DNA from 3 places in the Pseudomonas sp. R4-84 genome. Region 1 is predicted to be linked to each of the others. Evidence: predicted binding sites of a transcription regulator. Region 1 holds the regulator's gene; each other region holds the start of a gene.
What was found. Region 1 encodes FliA, which starts transcription of late flagellar genes. Its sites were predicted from a motif close to CTAAAGTTTNNNNNNNNNNNGCCGNTAA; they were not measured.

Region 1 (3,275 bases):
TCGGTGGCGTCGGTGATCTGCGAGACTTCCTCGGCCTGCGGCATGTTCGGATCGATCTGGAAATTGACGATCGCGCTGTGCAGTTCACGGGTGAGCTTGCCGACTTCCTGGTACAGACCGCGATCACGGGTCTGGTTGAGCTCATGAATCATTTGAACCGCATCGCCGAAGCGGCCCTTTTCAAGGCTGTCTACCAGTTCGCGGGCATGTTTTTTCAGGGTCGATTCGAAATCGCCCATTGAAGATTCGTTGTCCATAGCTCCCCCGTGGCGCCGTTAACCGATGCGTTCGAAGATTTTTTCGATCTTCTCTTTCAACGCCTGGGCCGTGAAGGGTTTGACCACATAGCCGTTCACACCGGCCTGGGCCGCTTCGATGATCTGCTCGCGCTTGGCTTCGGCAGTGACCATCAGCACCGGGAGGTGCTTGAGTTTTTCGTCGGCGCGCACGTGGCGCAGCAAGTCGATACCGGTCATGCCAGGCATGTTCCAGTCAGTCACCAGAAAGTCGATGCTCCCGCTGTTGAGGACCGGAATGGCGGTTGTGCCATCGTCGGCCTCGACCGTGTTGGTGAACCCGAGGTCACGCAACAGGTTTTTTATGATCCGCCGCATCGTTGAGAAGTCATCAACGATGAGGATTTTCATGTTCTTGTCCAATTCGACCTCCAAGCAGTCTTAAACGCGCCCAGCACCTGGACGCGCCATTTCAATCAATCCGGCACAACACTCGACAACGGTATGGAGCACAACGGATGGAGACTGGCCCGGCATACGCCATGCCAGCCCCGCTCGCAGCGTCCCCACACTGCTCGTCAGCGCGCTCGCCACTCCCCCAAACGCCCCCGCAAGCGGGCCGCGCACTGGCTATGTAACTGGCTGACCCGCGATTCGCTGACCCCCAGGACCTCACCGATTTCCTTGAGGTTCAGCTCTTCGTCGTAGTACAGCGCCAAGACCAGTCGCTCACGCTCCGGCAAATTGGCAATCGCATCCGCCAGGGCGCTCTGGAAACGTTCATCTTCCAGGTCGCGCGACGGCTCCATGTGAGCACTCGCGCCGTCCTCGTGCAGCCCTTCGTGTTCGCCGTCCTGCAACAGGTCGTCGAAACTGAACAGGCGACTGCCCAAGGTATCGTTCAAAATCCCGTAATAATCATCGAGACTCAACTGGAGTTCGGCCGCAACTTCGTGATCTTTAGCGTCTCGCCCGGTTTTCGCTTCAATCGCACGAATCGCGTCGCTGACCATGCGGGTGTTGCGATGCACCGAACGCGGCGCCCAGTCGCCCTTGCGGACCTCATCGAGCATCGCCCCGCGGATACGGATACCGGCGTATGTCTCGAAACTGGCGCCCTTGCTCGCGTCGTATTTATTCGACACTTCGAGCAGGCCGATCATGCCCGCCTGGATCAAGTCCTCGACCTGGACACTGGCCGGCAAACGCGCCAGCAAGTGGTAGGCGATGCGCTTGACCAGTGGCGCGTAACGCTCGATCAATTCGTACTGGGCGTCCCGTGCCGATTTTTTGTAGAGATGGTTGTAACCGCTGGCTGTCATAACACGGGCCCTGCTGTTTGTTGCACGAGACGCTCGACGAAAAATTCCAGATGCCCACGTGGGTTGGCCGGCAGCGGCCAGGTGTCGACCTTCTGGGCGATCGCCTTGAACGCCAGGGCGCATTTGGAACGAGGAAAAGCTTCATAAACGGCACGTTGCTTCTGGACAGCCTTGCGTACGCTTTCGTCGTAAGGCACTGCGCCGACGTATTGCAGGGCGACGTCCAGGAAGCGATCCGTGACCTTGGTCAACTTGGCGAACAGGTTGCGTCCTTCCTGTGGGCTTTGGGCCATGTTGGCCAGGACGCGAAAGCGGTTCATGCCATAGTCGCGGTTAAGCAGTTTGATCAGCGCGTAGGCGTCGGTGATCGACGTCGGTTCGTCGCAGACCACCAGCAACACTTCCTGGGCGGCGCGCACGAAACTGACCACCGAGTCACCGATACCGGCAGCCGTGTCAATCACCAGCACATCGAGGTTGTCACCGATGTCGCTGAAGGCCTGGATCAGGCCGGCGTGCTGCGCCGGGGTCAGGTGAACCATGCTCTGGGTGCCGGAGGCGGCCGGCACGATGCGAATCCCGCCGGGGCCTTGCAACAACACGTCGCGCAATTCACAGCGCCCTTCGATCACGTCCGCCAGCGTGCGCTTGGGTGTGAGCCCCAGCAGCACGTCAACGTTCGCCAGGCCCAGGTCGGCGTCCAGCAGCATGACCCGTCGGCCAAGCTCTGCCAGAGCCAGGGACAAGTTCACTGACACGTTAGTCTTCCCGACGCCACCTTTGCCGCCGGTCACCGCGATCACCTGTACGGGATGCATGCTGCCCATGTTCGTTCTTTACCTTGTCTTACTTAGACGGAGGCCACATTACTGGCTGCGCGTTCACATACGGAACAATGCATGGCAGACCATCGATGTAGGTACAAAAAATATTCATGAATACCTCAGCCAACCTGCTTGGTCGGGCTGTGGTAGATATCAGCGAACATGTCAGCCATGGCTTCTTCGCTGGGTTCTTCCTGCATTTGCACACTCACGGCACGACTGACCAGTTGATGACGGCGCGGCAGATGCAAATCATCCGGGATCCGCGGCCCGTCGGTCAGGTAGGCCACCGGTAGTTCATGACCGATCGCCAGGCTCAACACCTCGCCCAGGCTTGCCGTTTCGTCCAGCTTAGTCAGGATGCAGCCGGCCAGCCCGCAGCGTTTGTAACTGTGGTATGCGGCGGTTAGAACCTGTTTCTGGCTGGTGGTTGCCAACACGAGATAATTTTTTGACTTGATGCCACGCCCGGCCAGGCTTTCCAGCTGCATGCGCAGGGCCGGATCGCTGGCTTGCAGGCCGGCGGTGTCGATCAGTACGACGCGCTTGCGCATCAGCGGTTCCAGCGCCTGGGCCAGGGATTGGCCCGGATCCACATGGGTCACCGACACATTGAGGATCCGGCCCAAGGTCTTGAGTTGCTCCTGGGCACCGATGCGGAAACTGTCCATGCTCACCAGGGCGATACTCTGGGCGCCGTACTTGAGTACATAACGGGCCGCGAGCTTGGCCAGAGTGGTGGTCTTGCCCATGCCGGCCGGGCCGACCATGGCGATTACTCCGCCCTCTTCCAGTGGCTCGACTTCCGGCGTGGCGATCATCCGCGCCAGGTGCGCAAGCAGCATGCGCCAGGCCTGGCGAGGCTCGTCGATGTCGCTGATCAATGCCAGCAG
Region 2 (3,275 bases), 2.1 Mb from region 1:
GGACTTGATCACGTCCAGGACGCTGCCGATCTTGTCGCTTTCACGCTTCAGATCGCCCATGGCAGCGGTGGAGTTGCCCACCTCTTTAGCCAGGCGCTCGATCTGAGCGATGGCTTCGCCAACCACCTTGTCGCCTTCACGGGCCTGTTGGTCGGCTGCGACGGCGGCTTCGGAAGCTTCCTCGGCGTTGCGGGCCACTTCCTGCACCGTGGCGGTCATCTCATGCATGGCCGTGGCAACCTGATCGGTTTCCACTTTTTGACTGTTGACCCCGGCGCTTGTCTGCTCGGTCACGGCGGAGAGTTGGTCAGCAGCGCTGGCAATCTGGGTGACGCCTTCACCGATGCCACCGATCAGCTGCCGCAAGCCCACGGTCATGCGTTGCATGGCCCGTTGCAGTTGGCCGAGTTCGTCGCGGCGGTCAGACGTGAGGTTGTGGGTGAGGTCGCCTGCCGCGACGCGTTCCGCCACCTTCAGCGTCTCATCCAGCGGGCCGACAATCTGGCGGGTAATGACCAGGGCAGCGACCACGCCAAACAACAGGGCCAGGGCGGCGGCTGCGATCAGGACGGTCTTGGCTTGAGCGGTATCGTGGTCGCGCACGGCGGTCTGGGACACGGTGAGTTTCTGGCTGGAATCGATCAATACCTGGCCTTGCTCGATCATGCGCTGCAGCGCAGCGCCGTTGTCGAGCTGGGAATCACGAAACTGGCTGACCGCCGCTCGATAGACATTCATCGAGTCGCTGGCCTGCTGAAGTTTGTCGGCGTGCTCCTCGGGCAACTGGGCTGGCAAGCGTGCCAGCAGTTTCAGGACATCGGTGATTGCGTCGATGGCCGGTTGCTGGGCCTCGCTTTTGCCGCTGTAGGTGTAGCCGCGAACCTGATAGCGCGCCTGTTGGATCGCCTTGCTCAGGGTCACTATGTTGTTGAACTGGGCAATATCGCCGCCTTGCAGCAGCGATTTTTCTACCTCGGCGACGCGGGCCACGGTGTTGTCGGCGCTGGCGCCCAGTTTGCTGCGGGCATCTTCGCGGCTGACGGTGGCGCTGGTCATCAGCTCGAATGCACTTCTGTATTCGGCGACGGCGGCCAATTGCTGGTCGACCAGCGCAACGTCCGCCGGCCGTTCAATCAACTCGCGAGCAGTCTTCAGCCCGGCTTCGAGTTTGCCGAGCAGGTCGTTGACCTGTTGCGGCCCTTTCTCGCCTCGGGTGTTGTTGTAGTCGGTGCTGGCCAGGTTCAGGTCCTTGCTCAAGTCATTGAGACTGGCAATGAACCCCAGCTTGTCGCCCCGGCTGATGACATTGCCCAGGCCGGACCAACCGGTGAATGCAATCATCAAGGTGAGGAACAGCACGAGGCCGAAGCCCGCGCCGAGTTTGCGATTGACGCTTACATTTCCCAGACCCTGGGCAAGCCACCGGAACATGCTGATACTCCCTTGGAGCGTTTATATTGGTTTTATGGGGACTGTATCGGCGGCTTTGGTGGGTTCTGTAGGCGTTTGCCGAGATTTCGTGGCGAGGTGTCTGTCAGCGTGTTGCAGGGGTCAGAACAACCGCGCCAGCAGGGCAGTGACGGCGGTCTCGACCCGCAGGATCCGGTCGCCCAGCTGCACCGGCTGCAGGCCGGCCTTGCCCAGCAGGTCGATCTCGTAAGGAATCCAGCCACCTTCCGGGCCGATTGCCAGGGTCACCGGTTCCGTCAGTGCCCGGGGGCAAGGCGGATGATTGCCGGGGTGGCCGACCAACCCGAGGGTGCCATCGACGATGGCCGGCAGGCGATCCTCGACGAAGGGCTTGAAGCGCTTTTCGATGACGATCTCAGGCAGCACGCTGTCCCGGGCCTGCTCGAGGCCCAGGATCAATTGCTCGCGAATGGCTTCGGGCTCCAGGAATGGCGTCTGCCAGAAGCTTTTCTCCACGCGGTAACTATTGACCAGTACCACACGCGGCACGCCCATGGTCGCCACGGTCTGGAACACTCGCCTGAGCATCTTCGGCCGCGGCAATGCCAGTACCAGCGTCAGCGGCAATTTGGCAGGCGGTGGCTGGTCGAGGGTCACTTGCAGTTCGGCCTCGCGAGGGTCCAGGCGCAGCACCTGGGCGGAGCCCATCAAGCCGTCGATGCGGCCGACCCGCAGGCTGTCGCCGACAATACAGCGATGGACTTCCTGCATATGGGTCAACCGACGGTCGCTCAGGACGACGCGGTCAGGCCCGATGAAATCGGCCTCTTCGAGCAGCAGCAGGTTCACGCTTGGGTCGCTGGCGGCTGGTCGTTGTGATCATCGACGGGCTGGTCCTCAGGCTCTTCCCGGCGCTTGCGCACCAGGCCGCCGAACAGGATGCCGATTTCAAACAGCAGCCACATCGGTACCGCCAGCAAGGTCTGGGAGAAGATGTCCGGTGGTGTGAGGATCATGCCGACCACAAAGCAGCCGATGATCACGTACGGGCGGATCTTCTTCAGGTAGGCGACATCGACCACGCCGATCCACACCAGCAGCACCACCGCCACGGGGATCTCGAACGCCACGCCGAAGGCGAAGAACAGCGTCATGACGAAATCCAGGTAGCTGGTGATGTCGGTCATCATTTCCACGCCCGCCGGGGTGGCGGCGGCGAAGAATTTGAAGATCAGCGGGAACACGAAGAAGTAGGCGAAGGCCATGCCCGTGTAGAACAGCAGGATGCTCGACACCAGCAGCGGCACGGCGATGCGTTTTTCGTGCTTGTACAGGCCCGGTGCGATGAAGCCCCAGATCTGATGCAGGATCACCGGGATCGCCAGGAACAGCGAGACCATCATCGTCAACTTCAGCGGCGTCAGGAACGGCGACGACACGTCGGTGGCGATCATCGTCGCACCCACCGGCAGGTACTCGCGCAGCGGCGTGGAGACGAAGGTGTAGATCTGCTGGGTGAAGGCAAACAGCCCGGCGAAGATAACGAAAACCGCCGCGACGCAACGCAGCAGGCGGGTGCGCAACTCGGTGAGGTGCGATACCAGCGGCATTGGCTGGTCGTTTTCAGGGATATCGCTCATGGGGCTCGCGGCGGCAAAGTGGGATCGTTGGGAGTCGGTGTCGTCGCAGGCGCCGGATCGACCGGTTTAACCGGTTCAGCCACCGCTGGCGAGGCTTCGACAGCCGGTGCCTGGGGTGCGGTCGTCGGCTCGGCCACAGGCTGGACCGGCGTCGGCTCCTGCTGAGTCGGCGTGAAGATTTTTCGCGCTTCCTGTTCCAGCGACAGGATGTGTTCGTTGTGCAGT
Region 3 (3,275 bases), 920 kb from region 1:
GGCGAAACACCTGTTGAGCCAGCAACGCACCGGGCCAGCCACCGGCCAGCTCGACGGCGTGCAACACATTTTCCGGCGTGCGCCAGGCGTCCGAACGCGCCTTGCGCTTATCGCTCCAGTAGAGCAAAAACGCCACGACACTGACGAGGCCGTAAGCTGTCATCGGCACCCAGGACTCGCCTTGCAGCCCCAGCAGTAGCGAACCCGCGAGCGGCAAGGCGCACAGCAGCGCGAACACGCCCAGCTTGAGCCGCAGGTTCTGCACGGCCCCGCTGGTGTGACGCGCGCCGCGCCGGCCTGAATCGTTCATGGCTTGGCCGCTGTCCAGTCCACCCAGCCAAACTGCCAGGTCGCCAGGATCAACAGGCCGAACGCAATCCGATACCAGGCGAAGACTGCATAGCTGTGGCTGGCGATGAAGCGCAGCAGGCCCTTGACCGCGATCATGGCGAAGATGAACGCGGTGATGAAGCCGATGGCAAACACGGGGAAATCCGCTGGAACGAACAATTCGCGGTATTTATAGCCGGAGTAAACCGCCGCGCCGACCATGGTCGGCATCGCCAGGAAAAAAGAGAATTCCGTGGCGGTCCTGCGCGACAGGCCGAACAGCAGCCCGCCGATGATGGTTGCCCCGGAGCGGGAGGTGCCGGGAATCATCGCGATGCACTGGGCCAGGCCGACTTTCAGGGCGTCCTTCCATGTCATGTCATCGACGGTTTCGGCGTGCACCGTGTGCTGGCGCTTCTCGGCCCACAGCATCACCAACCCACCCACTACCAGCGCCGTCGCAACGGTAATGGCGTTGAACAGGTAATGATGGATCCAGTCGGCAAGCAGCACGCCCAATATCACCGCGGGAAAGAAGGCAATCAGTAGGTTGGCGGTGAATCGACGGGCGCCGGGCTGGGTCGGCAGGCCCAACACCACATCAAAAATCTTGCGCCGAAACTCCCAGACCACCGCCAGGATCGCGCCGAGCTGGATGATGATGTTGAACGCCATCGAACGTTCGCCACCAAACCCGAGCAAATCCGCAACAACTATCTGGTGCCCCGTGCTGGAAATCGGCAGAAACTCCGTCAGGCCCTCTACCACGCCAAGAATCAATGCCGAAAAGGCAGTCCACAAATCCATTCATCCCCCAAAAAAAAGCCTGTCTATCCAGGCCTTATCTATATTCAAACATTACGCGGCGAGCGCAGCGGGCTGCACGATAACCGCGACCTTGCAAAAAAAACCAATGAAAAAAGCAGAACCGGCTCAGGTTTTGCGCTGCGGGGCCGAAATCCTATCAGACAAGCCCTGATAACGCTGCCGCGTCATGACCCAGGTCCATCACGCGTACCTGCCGAGCGTTAAAGTGCCGGCCGTCGTTAAAAATGACAAGAATAAGAACCGGAGTGACAGCGTATGAATAGCTTGCGCAGTGTATCGATCAGCCGACGCTTGTGGCTCATCCTGGTCGTGGCCATCGTGATGTTGTTCACGCTGGGCGCGTTTATGCTCAAGCAGATCCACACGGACCTGTATCAGGCCAAGGTGCAGAAGACCCAACACGTGGTCCAGACCGCCAGCGGTGTGTTGAGCTACTACCATGGCCTGGAAACCGCCGGCACGCTGACGCGCGATGCGGCGCAGAAGCAGGCCCTCAGCGCGGTCCGCGGGCTGCGCTATGACCAGAACGACTACTTCTGGATCAACGACCTGACGCCGGTCATGGTCATGCACCCCACCAATCCCAAACTCGAAGGCCAGAATCTCTCGGCGATCCGCGACCCCAACGGGTTTGCGCTGTTCAACGAGATGGTCACCATCGCCAAGGCCAAGGGCGCCGGGATGGTCGACTACCTCTGGCCCAAGCCGGGCGCCGACGCGCCGGTCGGCAAGACGTCCTACGTCAAACTGTTCGAACCGTGGGGCTGGATCATTGGCTCCGGTGTGTATGTGGATGACGTCCAGGCAGAATTCCAGTCCCAGGTGATCAAGGCCGCGTTGATCGGTTTGGCGATTACCTTGGTCATGGGCCTGCTGCTGACGCTGATCGTGCGCAGCATCGTCCGTCCGCTTCAGGACACCGTAAACGCCATGGCCAACATCGCCAGCGGTGAAAGCGACCTGACCCGCACCCTCGACACCCACGGTCAGGACGAAGTCACCCAGTTGGCGCGACACTTCAACGCCTTTACCGCAAAACTGCGGCAAGTCGTGGGCCAGTTGCAGATCTCCGCCAGTGCGCTGGGGCAATCATCCAGCGAGCTGGGCAACGACGCCGCGCAGGCCCAGCAGCGCAGCCAGCAGCAATCCCAACAGATGGAACTGGTGGCGACCGCCATCAACGAAGTGACCTATGGCGTGCAGGACGTCGCCAAGAACGCTGAACATGCCGCCAGCGAAATGCGCGACGCCGAATCCCAGGCCCAGCAAGGCCAGGTCAACATCGACGGCAGCCTGCAACAGATCGACCGGCTTTCGCAGACCATCGACCAGGCCGTGGAAGTGATTCGCACCCTGGCGAGTGAAAGCACCCAGATCGGCAGCGTGCTGGAGGTGATTCGCTCCATCGCCGAACAAACCAACCTGCTGGCGCTCAACGCCGCGATCGAAGCCGCCCGCGCCGGCGAACAAGGCCGCGGCTTTGCCGTGGTGGCCGACGAAGTGCGTCTGCTGGCCCAGCGCACGCAGAAATCCACGGCGGAAATCCAGGCCATGATCGAACGCCTGCAAAACCACTCCGAAGCCGCGGTGAAAGTCATCAGCGACAGCAGCCGGGCCTCGCAGTTGACCATCGAACAAGCGGGCCTGGCCGGTGCCAGCCTCAACGCCATCGGCCAAGCCTTGCGCAACCTCAACAGCCTGAACGCTTCCATCGCCAGCGCCACTCTTCAACAGGCCCATGTGGTGGAAGACATCAACCAGAACGTCACCCAGGCCGCCGGCCTCTCCCACAGCACCGCCGTGGCCGCCGAGCAGTCGAGCCTGGCGAGCGCGCGCCTGAAAGACTTGAGCGAACAGCTGAACGGGTTGCTCAAGCAGTTCCGGGTCTGAGATGCATCCTGCTCGCGATGCGCTAGCACATCCAACATGGATGCCAGCTGACCCGGCGCCATCGCGAGCAAGCTCGCTCCCACAGGGTTGCGAGATGATCTGGAGTGCGGATTTACACCGTAATCCCTTGTGAGCTTGCTCGCGATAGCACCAATGCATTAACCGCTGAAGTTGGAGCTCTGCGCCCCATAGCGTTTACAATCCCCGCCCTCTCCGACTTCCCCAAG

Region 2: the regulator FliA is predicted to act here: its motif matches at 1,475-1,502, upstream of M1D68_RS23430 (methyl-accepting chemotaxis protein).
Region 3: the regulator FliA is predicted to act here: its motif matches at 1,263-1,290, upstream of M1D68_RS11760 (methyl-accepting chemotaxis protein).

Annotation. Positions count from the first base shown of each region.
Region 1 is NZ_CP096390.1:1,633,151-1,636,425, reverse strand. Features, by position in the region: gene M1D68_RS07695 (protein phosphatase CheZ) at 1-257, opposite strand, end outside; gene M1D68_RS07690 (chemotaxis response regulator CheY) at 276-647, opposite strand; gene fliA (RNA polymerase sigma factor FliA) at 815-1,558, opposite strand; gene fleN (flagellar synthesis regulator FleN) at 1,555-2,385, opposite strand; gene flhF (flagellar biosynthesis protein FlhF) at 2,502-3,275, opposite strand, start outside.
Region 2 is NZ_CP096390.1:5,175,558-5,178,832, reverse strand. Features, by position in the region: gene M1D68_RS23430 (methyl-accepting chemotaxis protein) at 1-1,431, opposite strand, end outside; gene M1D68_RS23425 (16S rRNA (uracil(1498)-N(3))-methyltransferase) at 1,552-2,259, opposite strand; gene tatC (twin-arginine translocase subunit TatC) at 2,256-3,050, opposite strand; gene tatB (Sec-independent protein translocase protein TatB) at 3,047-3,275, opposite strand, start outside.
Region 3 is NZ_CP096390.1:2,557,159-2,560,433, reverse strand. Features, by position in the region: gene M1D68_RS11770 (DUF1294 domain-containing protein) at 1-310, opposite strand, end outside; gene M1D68_RS11765 (undecaprenyl-diphosphate phosphatase) at 307-1,137, opposite strand; gene M1D68_RS11760 (methyl-accepting chemotaxis protein) at 1,414-3,048, shown strand.